2 regions of the Mycobacterium sp. NTMscope_MAC_269 genome follow, and region 2 is predicted to be linked to the other one. Evidence: riboswitches for the same ligand, from Rfam matches in the RefSeq annotation. Region 2 holds a riboswitch; the other holds the start of a gene.
The links. Region 2 has a riboswitch for magnesium ahead of ACZ50Z_RS06150 (Rv1535 family protein). Riboswitches for the same ligand answer to the same signal wherever they lie in the genome.
Positions count from the first base shown of each region.

Region 1 (5,665 bases), 3.3 Mb from region 2:
CAGGTGGGCAGCGCCGACGCGACGGCGATCGGGCCGGTGGCGTCGAGGGCACAGTTCGAGAAGGTCCAGCGCCTGATCCAGCAGGGCATCGACGAGGGCGCCACCGTGGTCGCGGGCGGCCCGGGCCGGCCCGCCGGGCTGGACTCGGGGTACTACGTCAAGCCGACCGTCTTCGCGCACGTCACCAACGAGATGGCGATCGCGCGCGAGGAGATCTTCGGGCCGGTGCTGTGCATCCTCGGCTACGACGACATCGACCAGGCCGTCGCGATCGCCAACGACACCGAATACGGCCTCGCCGGCTATGTTTCCGGGGCCGATCTCGACACGGCGCGCGCCGTCGCCCGCCGGATCCGCGCGGGATGGGTGACGATCAACCACGCGTTCGACATGAACGCCCCGTTCGGCGGCTACAAGCGCAGCGGCAATGGCCGCGAATGGAGCGACTTCGGCTTCCACGAGTATCTGGAGGTCAAGAGCACCCTGGGCTACGCGCCCGACAAGGCCTGATGCCCGACCCCGAAATCCGCACGCGCCGCGGCGCAAAACCGTTGCGTGTCCTCCACGCGATCCCGTAGGTCCGCCCTTAAGCTGGCTCCGTTCACGAGGAGGGGCAGCGACGTATCGGCATCAACCATGGCGCCGGGCGGGATGGTAGTCACGGCGCGTTGACGGCGAGCACCGAGCCGGGCGGGTCTCACCCCGCACCGGCGCGTCGTACTCGGCCCCGATGGGTCGCACCCGTGCGCCGGGTGGGCCGGCTGGCGGTTTGGGACCGGCCGGAGCGGCGCAGCGGAATCCCCGCGCTCGACGGCCTGCGCGCGATCGCGGTAGCGCTGGTGCTCATCGGGCACGGCGGCATCCCCGGGGTCAGCGGCGGATTCATCGGCGTCGACGTCTTCTTCGTCCTGTCCGGATTTCTCATCACATCGCTGCTGCTCGACGAGCTCGGGCGCACCGGCCGCATCGAGCTCACCGGCTTCTGGATCCGGCGGGCGCGGCGGCTGCTGCCGGCGTTGGTGTTGATGGTGCTCACCGTGGCGGCGGCCCGGCAGCTGCTGCCCGAGCGGTCGCTCACCGGTCTGCGCGACGACGCCATCGCCGCGTTCGTGTGGATGGCGAACTGGCGGTTCGTCGCCCAGAAAACCGACTACTTCACCCAGGGCGCACCGCCGTCGCCGCTGCAGCACACCTGGTCGCTCGGGGTGGAGGAGCAGTACTACTTCGTCTGGCCGCTGCTGCTGATCGCGGTCGCGGTGTCGCTGGCCGCGCGCGCGAGGCGCCGCTTCACCCGGGCCACCGTCGGCGGGGTGCGCTTCGCGATTTTCCTGATCGCCACGCTGGGGGCGTTGGCGTCCGCGGCGCTCGCCATCGTCATGGCCTCCGACGCCACCCGCGACCGGATCTACTTCGGCACCGACACCCGCGCGCAGGCACTGCTGGTCGGCGCGGCGGCGGCGGCCCTGCTGGTGCGGGATTGGCCGTCGATGAACCGCGGTTGGTGCATGATCCGCACGCGGTGGGGCCGGCGCGCCGCCCGGATTCTGCCGCTGCTGGGTTTGGCGGGGCTGGCTGCCGCGACCCACTACGCCACCGGTGCCAGCGGCGAATTCCGACACGGCTTGCTGATCGGCGTCGCGATCGCGGCCGTCGTCGTCATCGCCCCGGTCGCTTCGGAGCAACGCGGCATCGTCGCCCGCGCGCTCGCGTTGCCGCCGCTGGTGTGGCTCGGGACCATCTCCTACGGGGTCTACCTGTGGCACTGGCCAATCTTCTTAACGCTCAACGGCGAACGCACCGGATGGTCCGGGCTGCCGTTGTTCGCCGCCCGGTGCGCCGCCACGGTGGCGGTGGCCGCTGCGTCGTATTGGGTGCTCGAGCAGCCCATCCGGCGCTGGCGCCCGGCGCGGGTGCCGCTGCTGCCGTTGGCGGCGGCAACCGTGGGCAGCGCCGCGGCGGTGACGCTGTTGGTGGTTCCGGTCGGAACCGGCCCCGGGCTGCGTGAGGCGGGCTTGCCGCCCGGCGTCTCGGCGGTCGCCGCGGTCTCACCGTCGCCGCCTGGCGAAAGCCGGCCGCGCGATCCTAATCGGCCGTTCACCGTCTCGGTGTTCGGTGATTCGATCGGGTGGACGTGGATGCACTACCTGCCGCCGACACCGGGATTCGCGTTCCTCGACCACACCGTCATCGGATGCAGCCTGGTGCGCGGCACCCCGTACCGGTATGTGGGTCAGACCCTCGAGCAGCGCTCCGAATGCGACGGCTGGCCGATCCGCTGGGCGAGGCAGGTCAGCCAGGACCAGCCGGATGTCGCGCTGCTGATCATCGGCCGCTGGGAAACCGTGGACCGCGTCAACGAGGGCCAGTGGACCCACATCGGCGACCCGACCTTCGACGCCTACCTCAACGGCGAGCTCGAGCGGGCGCTGACCATCGCCGGTTCCACCGGCGTGCGGGTGGTGGTGGCGACCGTGCCCTACAGCCGCGGCGGTGAAAAGCCGGACGGCCGGCTCTATCCCGAGGACCAGCCGGACCGCGTCAACCTCTGGAACACCATGTTGCGCAAGACTGTCAGCCACCATCCAAATGTCGCGATCCTCGACCTGAACAAGAAGCTGTGCCCCGACGGTGTCTATACCGCCAAGGTCGACGGCATCAAGGTGCGCAGCGACGGCGTGCACCTGACCCCGGAAGGGGTGAAGTGGCTGACGCCGTGGCTCGAGGAATCGCTGCGGTAATTCTTCTAATTGCCCGTGCGGCAGCTGATTTCCATGCTGTCGCTGTCGCGGACTTGAAAGTTGAAGCTGACGTAGCCGTTGGCCTGGTCGCGTACGCGGTCGAGATACGGCGCCATGTCGGCTGAGCTGGCGTTGTCGGCGATGACCAACGCACCCGTGGAAAGCCGGGGCTCCAGCAACTCGATTACGGGCAGGTACAGATCCTTCCAACCGTCGAGCAGCAGGAAATCGACTGCTCCGTCCACGCTTTCCAGCGTGGTCAGGGCGTCGCCCTCGAGAATCGTGATCACATCGTCCAGGCCCGTCTCGGCGAACGTCTTCGTCGCCGCCGCGATCTTGGTCTCGCTGAGCTCGGTGGTCACCACCCGGCCGCTGCCGTTGTCACGCACCGCCGCCGCCAGGTGAACGGCGGAAATGCCGAAGGACATCCCGAATTCGACGACGGTGGCCGGGCGGGTGGCGCGCACCAGTGAATACAGCAGCCGGCCGGCTTCGGGCGTCACGGGGATGTAGAACTCGCTCATCGCCTCGGCGCGCTCCCGGGCGGTCATCGGCTGATCGAACGTGCCACGCCGCTCGCGCAACAGCGACATCTGGTTCGTCGACTCGGCGTACATGCGGTCGAGCGTCGAAGCGACCCGGGGATCCTGCAGCGTTGTGGTCATCTCGCCGAGCCTAGCCCGGCGACGGTGAGCGCCGGGACGGCGCGAGTGAGGAGTCGGGCGATCGAACCGGGCCCGGCGACGGTGAGCGCCGGGACGGCGCGAGTGAGGAGTCGGGCGATCGAACCGGGCCCGGCGACGGTGAGCGCCGGGACGGCGCGAGTGAGGAGTCGGGCGATCGAACCGGGCCCGGCGACGGCGCCACGCTCAGCGCAAATGAGTTTGACGAGCCCGGGCCGCGGTGCCACTATGGACTCCGCAAGCACCTCGGTAGGTGAGGCGTCTGCATGGATATAGGCCACTGACCCCGAACGTCGAGAGACGCCCCGGGTCAGGACAGCTCTTCCCGGACCCAAGGGTTGAGCCCAAGTGGCTTCTGGAATGTTCCGGATACGCCGTGCAGTGCCGAAGCTCCGACGAGAGGGGTGCGACCGGCGGCGTTGGTGCCGTCGGTCACTTCTGCCTCCTCCCGTTCAGGTGAATGTGACGACACCCGCGTGTGTCCCGGCCGTGAGGAGGTGAGGGCGAGATGAGTCCCGGCGATAGTCCGTATCCGAAATTCGTTTTGTCCCGATCCGGCTCCGGCATTCCTTCCGCCGCCTGACCTTGCGACTGGTCCTGCGCGGCTGACACGTTCCACAGACGGTGTCGACGCCGATCGGACCCCTGGCAGGAGAAGATCATGGCTTTTGTTGTTACGCACCGTTTTTCCGCCGTTCCGAGCGGTCGCGGGCGCTCGATGCTGCGCGCCGGCCGGCTGCTGGCCGACAAGTTGCACCTGCGGGCCAACCTGACCCCACAGGAGCGGGCCAACCTGTACGTCTCGCGGATGCCGATCGCGGTGGTCACCGCCTCGCTGGGCGGACACGCTTCGGACCGCGCCGACAACCATTGGTGATCCGTTCCGCGCATCGAGTGCATCCCGCATGCCCTCACCGCGAGGTGAGAACGATTCGTATAGCGAGGATCAGATGACGTCGATCCACACCGGCGGCGGCCGCCGCGGCCCGGGTTTCGGCCGCACGGCCGCCGCGCCGGAGAACCCGCGCGCCGACACGCAGACGCCGACGGTGCTCGACACCGCGCACGTCGGCGACATCGTCGGCGCGTTCGGTCGCATCGCGCGCGACGGCACCGGCGGCACGGCGAGCGGCCGCTGGCGGCGGCTCAAGACGCTGGCGGTCATCACCGGTCCCGGCCTGATCGTGATGGTCGGCGACAACGACGCCGGTGGCGTCGCGACCTACGCCCAGGCCGGCCAGGACTACGGGATGGGCCTGCTATGGACGCTGGTGCTGATGATTCCGGTGCTGTACGTGAACCAGGAAATGGTGTTGCGGCTGGGCGCGGTCGCCCGGGTGGGCCACGCCCGCTTGATCTTCGAACGGTTCGGCAAGTTCTGGGGCGCCTTCAGCGTCGGTGACCTGTTGGTCTTGAACGCGTTGACGATCGTCACCGAATTCATCGGTGTGTCACTGGCTCTCGGCTTCTTGGGCTGCCCGAAGATCGTCGCCGTCCCGGCGGCCGCGGTGCTGCTGTTCGCCGTCGTGGCCGGGGGCTCGTTTCGGCGCTGGGAGCGGTTGATGTTCCTGCTGATCGCGGTGAACGTCCTGATCATCCCGATGGTGCTGCTGGTGCATCCGGCCCCGAAAGCGACTGCGGCAGGGCTGATCCCGCAGTTCCCCGGCGGGCTGAACTCGACCGTGCTGCTGCTGGTGGTGGCGATCGTGGGGACGACGGTCGCGCCGTGGCAGCTGTTCTTCCAGCAATCCAACGTAGTGGACAAGCGCATCACCGCGCGCTGGATCCCTTACGGGCGAGCCGATTTGGTGATCGGGATCGTCGTCGTCATGGTCGGTGCGACGGCGCTGATGGCGGTGACGGCGTTCGGGATGGCGGGCACCGCCGATGCCGGGCACTTCACCGACGCGGGCGCGGTCGCCGGGGGGTTGACCCGGCATCTGGGCGGCACGGTAGGGGCGCTGTTCGCGATCATCCTGCTGGACGCGTCGCTGATCGGCGCCAACGCCGTCGGCCTGGCGACGACCTATGCCGTCGGTGACGCCATGGGCAGGCGGCACTCGTTGCATTGGAAGATCAGCGAGGCGCCGGTGTTCTACGGCGGCTACGCGGTGCTGCTCGCGGTATCCGCGGCGGTCTCCTTCAGCCCCGACCACGTCCTGGGCCTGGTGACCCAAGGCGTGCAGGCGCTCGCCGGCGTGTTGCTTCCCTCGGCGACCGTCTTTCTGGTGTTGCTGTGCAACG
Region 1 is NZ_OZ335668.1:4,577,311-4,582,975, reverse strand. Features, by position in the region: gene ACZ50Z_RS21720 (aldehyde dehydrogenase family protein) at 1-510, shown strand, start outside; gene ACZ50Z_RS21715 (acyltransferase family protein) at 744-2,738, shown strand; gene ACZ50Z_RS21710 (O-methyltransferase) at 2,744-3,403, opposite strand; gene ACZ50Z_RS21705 (hypothetical protein) at 3,400-3,648, opposite strand; M-box (ykoK) riboswitch at 3,660-3,832, shown strand; gene ACZ50Z_RS21700 (hypothetical protein) at 4,083-4,298, shown strand; gene ACZ50Z_RS21695 (NRAMP family divalent metal transporter) at 4,372-5,665, shown strand, end outside.
Region 1: linked by a shared signal. The riboswitch ahead of ACZ50Z_RS21700 (hypothetical protein) and the one ahead of ACZ50Z_RS06150 (Rv1535 family protein) in region 2 are both predicted to bind magnesium.

Region 2 (5,665 bases):
CTCTAATCCGGTCGATTTGCGCAGCTCCTGCAACTCGCGGATGCGGTCCTTCGCCCAACCCTCGGCCTCGAGTTCGGGGGTGACCGTGCCGTCCAACACCACCAGGCCCGCGCCGTTTGGCAGGGCCGCGGTGAATTCCGGGTCGGCGGCGACCAGCCGTGAACTGTATTCCTCGAGCCGCAATACCGCCGGGCCGGCGGTCAGGGTGCCGTCGTCGTTGACGACGCCCTCCCCCGCCTTGACCGCCTTGATCGCGGCCTGCACGTCCTTGCCCAGCCGCGGGCCGGCCACCCGCGCATTGACGGTGAGCTCGAAGGAGCCGTAAGTGTCGATCGCATCGGTCAGCTCGACGCTTTTGACGTTGAGCTCGTCGGCGATCAGATCGGCGAAGGGCTCAAGAAGTTGCGGGTTCTCCACGGCCACAGTGAGTTTCGGCAACGGCAACCGCACCCGCAGCTTCTTGGCCTTACGGAGCGAGGACGCGGCCGAGCAGACTTCGCGGACCTGATCCATCGCGGCGACCAAGTCGGGATCGGCGGGCACGTCACCGGCCTGCGGCCAGTCGGTCAGGTGCACCGAGCGCCCACCGGTCAGGCCCCGCCAGACGATCTCGGTCACCGAGGGAAGCAGCGGCGCGGCCAGCCGCGCTGTCACCTCCAGCACGGTGTGCAGCGTGTCGATGGCGTCGGCGTCTTCGGTCCAGAACCGCGAACGCGACCGTCGCACATACCAGTTCGTCAACGCCTCGGTGAACAGGCGCAGCTGCTCGCAGGCCCGTGAGATGTCGCAGCGGTCCATCTCGCGGGTCAGGTCGTCGCGCAGCTCGGCGAGCTTGGCCAGGATGTAGCGGTCCAGCACCTGGGTCGAATCGGTGCGCCAGGTACCGACTTTCGGTGCGTAGAGCGCCAGGAAGCTGTAGGCGTTCCAGAACGGCAGCAGCACCTGGCGCACGCCCTCGCGGATGCCCTGCTCGGTGACGATCAGGTTGCCGCCGCGCAGGATCGGCGAGGCCATCAGGAACCAGCGCATGGCATCGGAGCCGTCGCGGTCGAACACCTCGGACACGTCGGGATAGTTGCGCAGCGACTTGCTCATCTTCTGGCCATCGGAGCCCAGCACGATGCCATGGGCCACACAGGTTTTGAAGGAGGGCCGGTCGAACAGCGCGGTGGCCAGGACGTGCAACGTGTAGAACCAGCCGCGGGTCTGACCGATGTACTCGACGATGAAGTCACCCGGGTAATGCCCGGTGAACCATTCCCTATTCTCGAACGGATAGTGCACCTGGGCGTAGGGCATGGAACCCGAGTCGAACCACACGTCGAGCACATCGGGGATGCGCCGCATCATGCTGCGCCCGGTCGGGTCATCGGGATTCGGCCGGGTCAGCTCGTCGATGAACGGGCGGTGCAGGTTGGTCGGCCGCACCCCGAAGTCGCGCTCCAGCTCGTCGAGGCTGCCGTACACATCGATGCGCGGATAGGCCGGATCGTCGGACTTCCATACCGGAATCGGGGTGCCCCAGTACCGGTTTCGCGAGATCGACCAATCGCGGGCGCCCTGCAACCACTTACCGAACTGGCCGTCCTTGACGTGCTCGGGGTACCAGGTGATCTGCTGGTTGAGTTCGACCATGCGGTCCCGGAAGTCGGTGACCGCGACGAACCACGACGACACCGCCCGGTAGATCAGCGGGTTGCGGCACCGCCAGCAGTGCGGGTAGGGGTGCTCGTAGGTTTCGTGGCGCAGCAGCACCGCCCCGTTGGCCGCGGCGGGGCCGGCGCCGTTCTTCAGGTCGCGGATGATGTGCGGGTTGGCGTCAAAGACGTGCTGCCCCTGGTAATCCGGGACGCTGGCGTCGAAGCGCCCCTTGGAGTCGACCGGGGTGACCGGGGCGATGCCGGCGGCGTCCGCGACGGCCATGTCGTCCTCGCCGTAGGCCGGCGCCATGTGCACGATGCCGGTGCCGTCCTCGGTGGTGACGAACTCGCCCGGCAGGACCTGAAATGCGTTGGGGGCGTCCAGAAAATACGGGAACGGCGGCAGGTAGCGGGTGCCGAGCAGGTCGGCCCCGCGATGGGTGCCCACAACTTCGGGTTGCTCACCCAATTCGCGGGCGTAGGCCGCCAGCCGCGGTTCGGCCAGCACGAAACGCCGATCCCCGGAGCGCACCTCGACGTAGGTCACGTCGGGGTTGACGGCGACGGCAAGGTTGGACGGCAGCGTCCAGGGCGTCGTCGTCCAGATCAGTAGATGAGCCCCGTCGAGCGAGCCGCCCACCACCTTGAAACCCACCGTCAGCGCGGGGTCCTGGCGGCTCTGGTAGACATCGTCGTCCATCCGCAATTCGTGGTTGGACAACGGGGTTTCGTCGCGCCAGCAATAGGGCAACACCCGGTAGCCCTCGTAGGCCAGCCCTTTGTCCCAGAGCTGTTTGAACGCCCAGATCACCGACTCCATGTAGGGCAGGTCGAGGGTCTTGTAGTCGTTGTCGAAATCGACCCAGCGCGCCTGGCGGGTGACGTAGGCCTGCCATTCGTCGGTGTAACGCAGCACCGAGGCGCGGCAGGCGTCGTTGAAGGCGGCGATGCCCATGTCGTCGATCTGCGACTTGTCGGTGATGCCGAGCTGGCGCTCGACCTCGAGTTCGGCCGGCAGCCCATGGGTGTCCCAGCCGAACCGGCGCTCCACCTTATAGCCGCGCATGGTGCGGTAGCGCGGGACGATGTCCTTGACGTAGCCGGTGAGCAGGTGCCCGTAGTGGGGCAGGCCGTTGGCGAACGGCGGACCGTCGTAGAACACGTATTCCGGCGAGCCGTCGCGGCGGGCGATGCTGGCGCGGAAGGTGTCGTCGCCGGCCCAGTAGTCCAGCACCTCGACCTCGAGCGCCGGGAAGTCGGGCGCCCCGCTGGCCAGCTTCGGGTAAGTGTGCTCGGTCAAACGTCGTCTCCTGTGCCAGTCTCAGGCCTGGGGACGACGACGCGCGGGCTGCGCGAGCGCCGCGGTACCACCCCGCTTGCCGCGCTCGCGCGCGACCGCTCATTGAAGGCTGTGACGGGCCTACCCGTTCGGTTCTACTGAGCCGGCCGGCTGTTCTTCCGAAGGCTCCCCGGTGATGGCCGGATCGACGCCAGTAAATCTTACCGCGAGGCGGTAACTACCGACGCAAACGCCGAGTGCACCCGTCGGCGGTTACCGCCTCGCGGTAGGAATGTCAGGCGCGGACCTCGAGCACACCGGCCCGCCACAGCGCCGCGTACACGTGGCGCAGCGGGATGCTCAGCAACCGGCAGGCGCCGTTGACCAGCGGGTCGCCACCCGCGCCGAAGAGCGGGTAGTCGCTGCGGCGCGGCTCTTGGGTCTCGGGCGCGGGAACCTGGATTTCGGTGACATCGCGCACCACCGTGAGCGTGCGGGCGGGCGCGACGGTGACGACTTCGTCGTAGAGAGCTGCGGTCATGATCGCCTCCTAGAGGAGAATTCCAACGGGGACTAGAAAGGACTGACGTGTCCCGTCCCGGGTCGGTTCCGATCTCAGAACGCTTGGCGGATAAGCACTTAGCGTGTGCGACGACTCAGCCGAGCAGGTCGCGCCGGAGAACGGATCGGGACGAAACAGTGTTCGGACTTCGATCCGGACTATCGCTAGAACTCATGTGTCCCTCACCTCCTCGCGGTCACGACGCATGCGGGGTCGCATGCGATCTAGGCGCAGCAAAAGGAGCAGAATCCGACGACCGCCGGAGATCCGCACCCCTCTCGTCAGAGCTTCGGCACCACACGACGTGATCCTGGTCCGGAAAACTATCCGAGCCGGAAGCCACCTGGGCTCAACCCTTAAGCCGGGAGGAGCTGTCCTGACCCGGGGCGTCTTTCGACGTTCGGGGTCAGTGGCCTGTATTCGTGTAGACGCCTCACCTAACGAGGTGCTTACCCGACCGATAATGCACGAGCGGTCTGACGCGGTCAAATCCCTGGACAGCGTGTCCGCGATTCGTTGCCGACCGGCCTGCGATCACTTCTCGATCAGGCCGTCGAGCCGGCCGATCGTGTCGATGAATTCGTCGACCATGTCCAGCACCACCGCGCGCGTGGGGCGGACCCGATCCAGCGAGCCGACCACCTGCCCGACGAAGTACGTCGCCAGCTCACGCGCCTTGGCGCCGTCGTGCGCGGCCGCGGAGTTGATGCGCACCTGCGGCTCGGTGATCAGCGCGGTCTGCAACGGCATGCCCAGCGGGTCCGGGTTCTCGGGCCGGTCCCACTCCTCGGTCCAGGCGGTGCGCAGCATCCGCGCCGGCTTGCCGGTCATCGAGCGCGACCGCACCGTGTCCGAGGAGGTGGCGGCCAGGAATTTTTCCTTGACGACGGGCACGGTCTCGGCTTCCTCGGTGGTCAGCCAGACCGACCCGCACCACACGCCCTCGGCACCCAGCGCCAGCGCCGCCGCGATCTGGCGGCCGCGGGCGATCCCGCCGGCGGCGAGGACGGGCACCGGTGCGACGGCGTCGACCACCTCGGGCACCAGCACCATGGTCGCCACGTCGCCGGTGTGGCCGCCCGCCTCGGTGCCCTGCGCGACGATCAGGTCGACGCCGGCCGCGGCGTGCCGTTGCGCGTGGCGGGTGGTGCCGGCCAGCGCGGCCACCAGCACGTCGCCGTCGTGGGCGCGCTCGACGAGGTCCGCCGGGGGCGGGCCGAGCGCGCTGGCGATCAGCCGGATGTTGTGCGCGAACGCCACGTCGAGCAGCGGCTGGTAACTCTTGGGCGAGATGTTCAAGCCACCCGCGGACGGGCGGAGTTCCCCGGCGGGCGCCGTCACGCCGTAGCGGGCCAGCAGGTCGTCGACGAAGGCGCGGTGCTCGTCGGGCAGCAGGGTTCGGGCCTGGGTGGCGTCGATCCCGCCCTGCTCGGCGCCGACGTATTTGGGCGGCAGCAGCAGGTCGACCCCGTAGGGCTTGCCGCCGGTCTGCTCCTCGATCCAGGTCAGTTCGTTGCGCAGTCGCTCGGGGCTGTGCGCGGTGGCGCCCAGGATGCCGAATCCGCCCGCGTTGGTCACCGCGGCCACCACGTCGCGGCAATGACTGAAGGCGCAAATCGGGAATTCGACACCGAGCATCTCGGCGACCCTGGTTCTCATTGCCCGACGCTAAGAGTTCTCGATTGATAAGTCAATCGCTTACGGCCCTGAGCAATTCATGCCGACGGATTGCCGCTAGGAGCCGGGCCGGTGGCCGTCCGGCGGCCAGCTCGACACACCCTCCTCCAGCGGCACCTCGAGGCTCTGCAGGATGGACGAAACCATGCGCCACGCGCCGATCACCGTGACCAGCTCGACGAGAACCGTTGTGTCGCCGTCGAATTCGCGCTCGCATTCCGCCCAGCTCGTGGCGCTGACCGCGCCGTCGCGCACCACGTCGTCGGTGGCCGCCAGCACGGCCCGCTCGGTGGGCCCAAACCCGGCGTGGTTGCGCCAATCTCGCACGCCGAGCAGGTCCTCGCCCGGGACGCCGAGCCGGGACGCGACGCGCCAGTGCTGTGTCCATTCGTAGTCGCAGGCGGTGAGCCAGCCGATCCGCATGATCGCCAACTCGCGCAACCGCGCGTCGAGGGCGCCGTGCCAGAGCATGGTGGCGAGCAGGTCGTTGATGGCGCGCGCCAGCGG
Region 2 is NZ_OZ335668.1:1,267,141-1,272,805, reverse strand. Features, by position in the region: gene ileS (isoleucine--tRNA ligase) at 1-2,940, opposite strand, end outside; gene ACZ50Z_RS06150 (Rv1535 family protein) at 3,215-3,460, opposite strand; M-box (ykoK) riboswitch at 3,748-3,933, opposite strand; gene ACZ50Z_RS06145 (NAD(P)H-dependent flavin oxidoreductase) at 4,016-5,140, opposite strand; gene ACZ50Z_RS06140 (carboxymuconolactone decarboxylase family protein) at 5,216-5,665, opposite strand, start outside.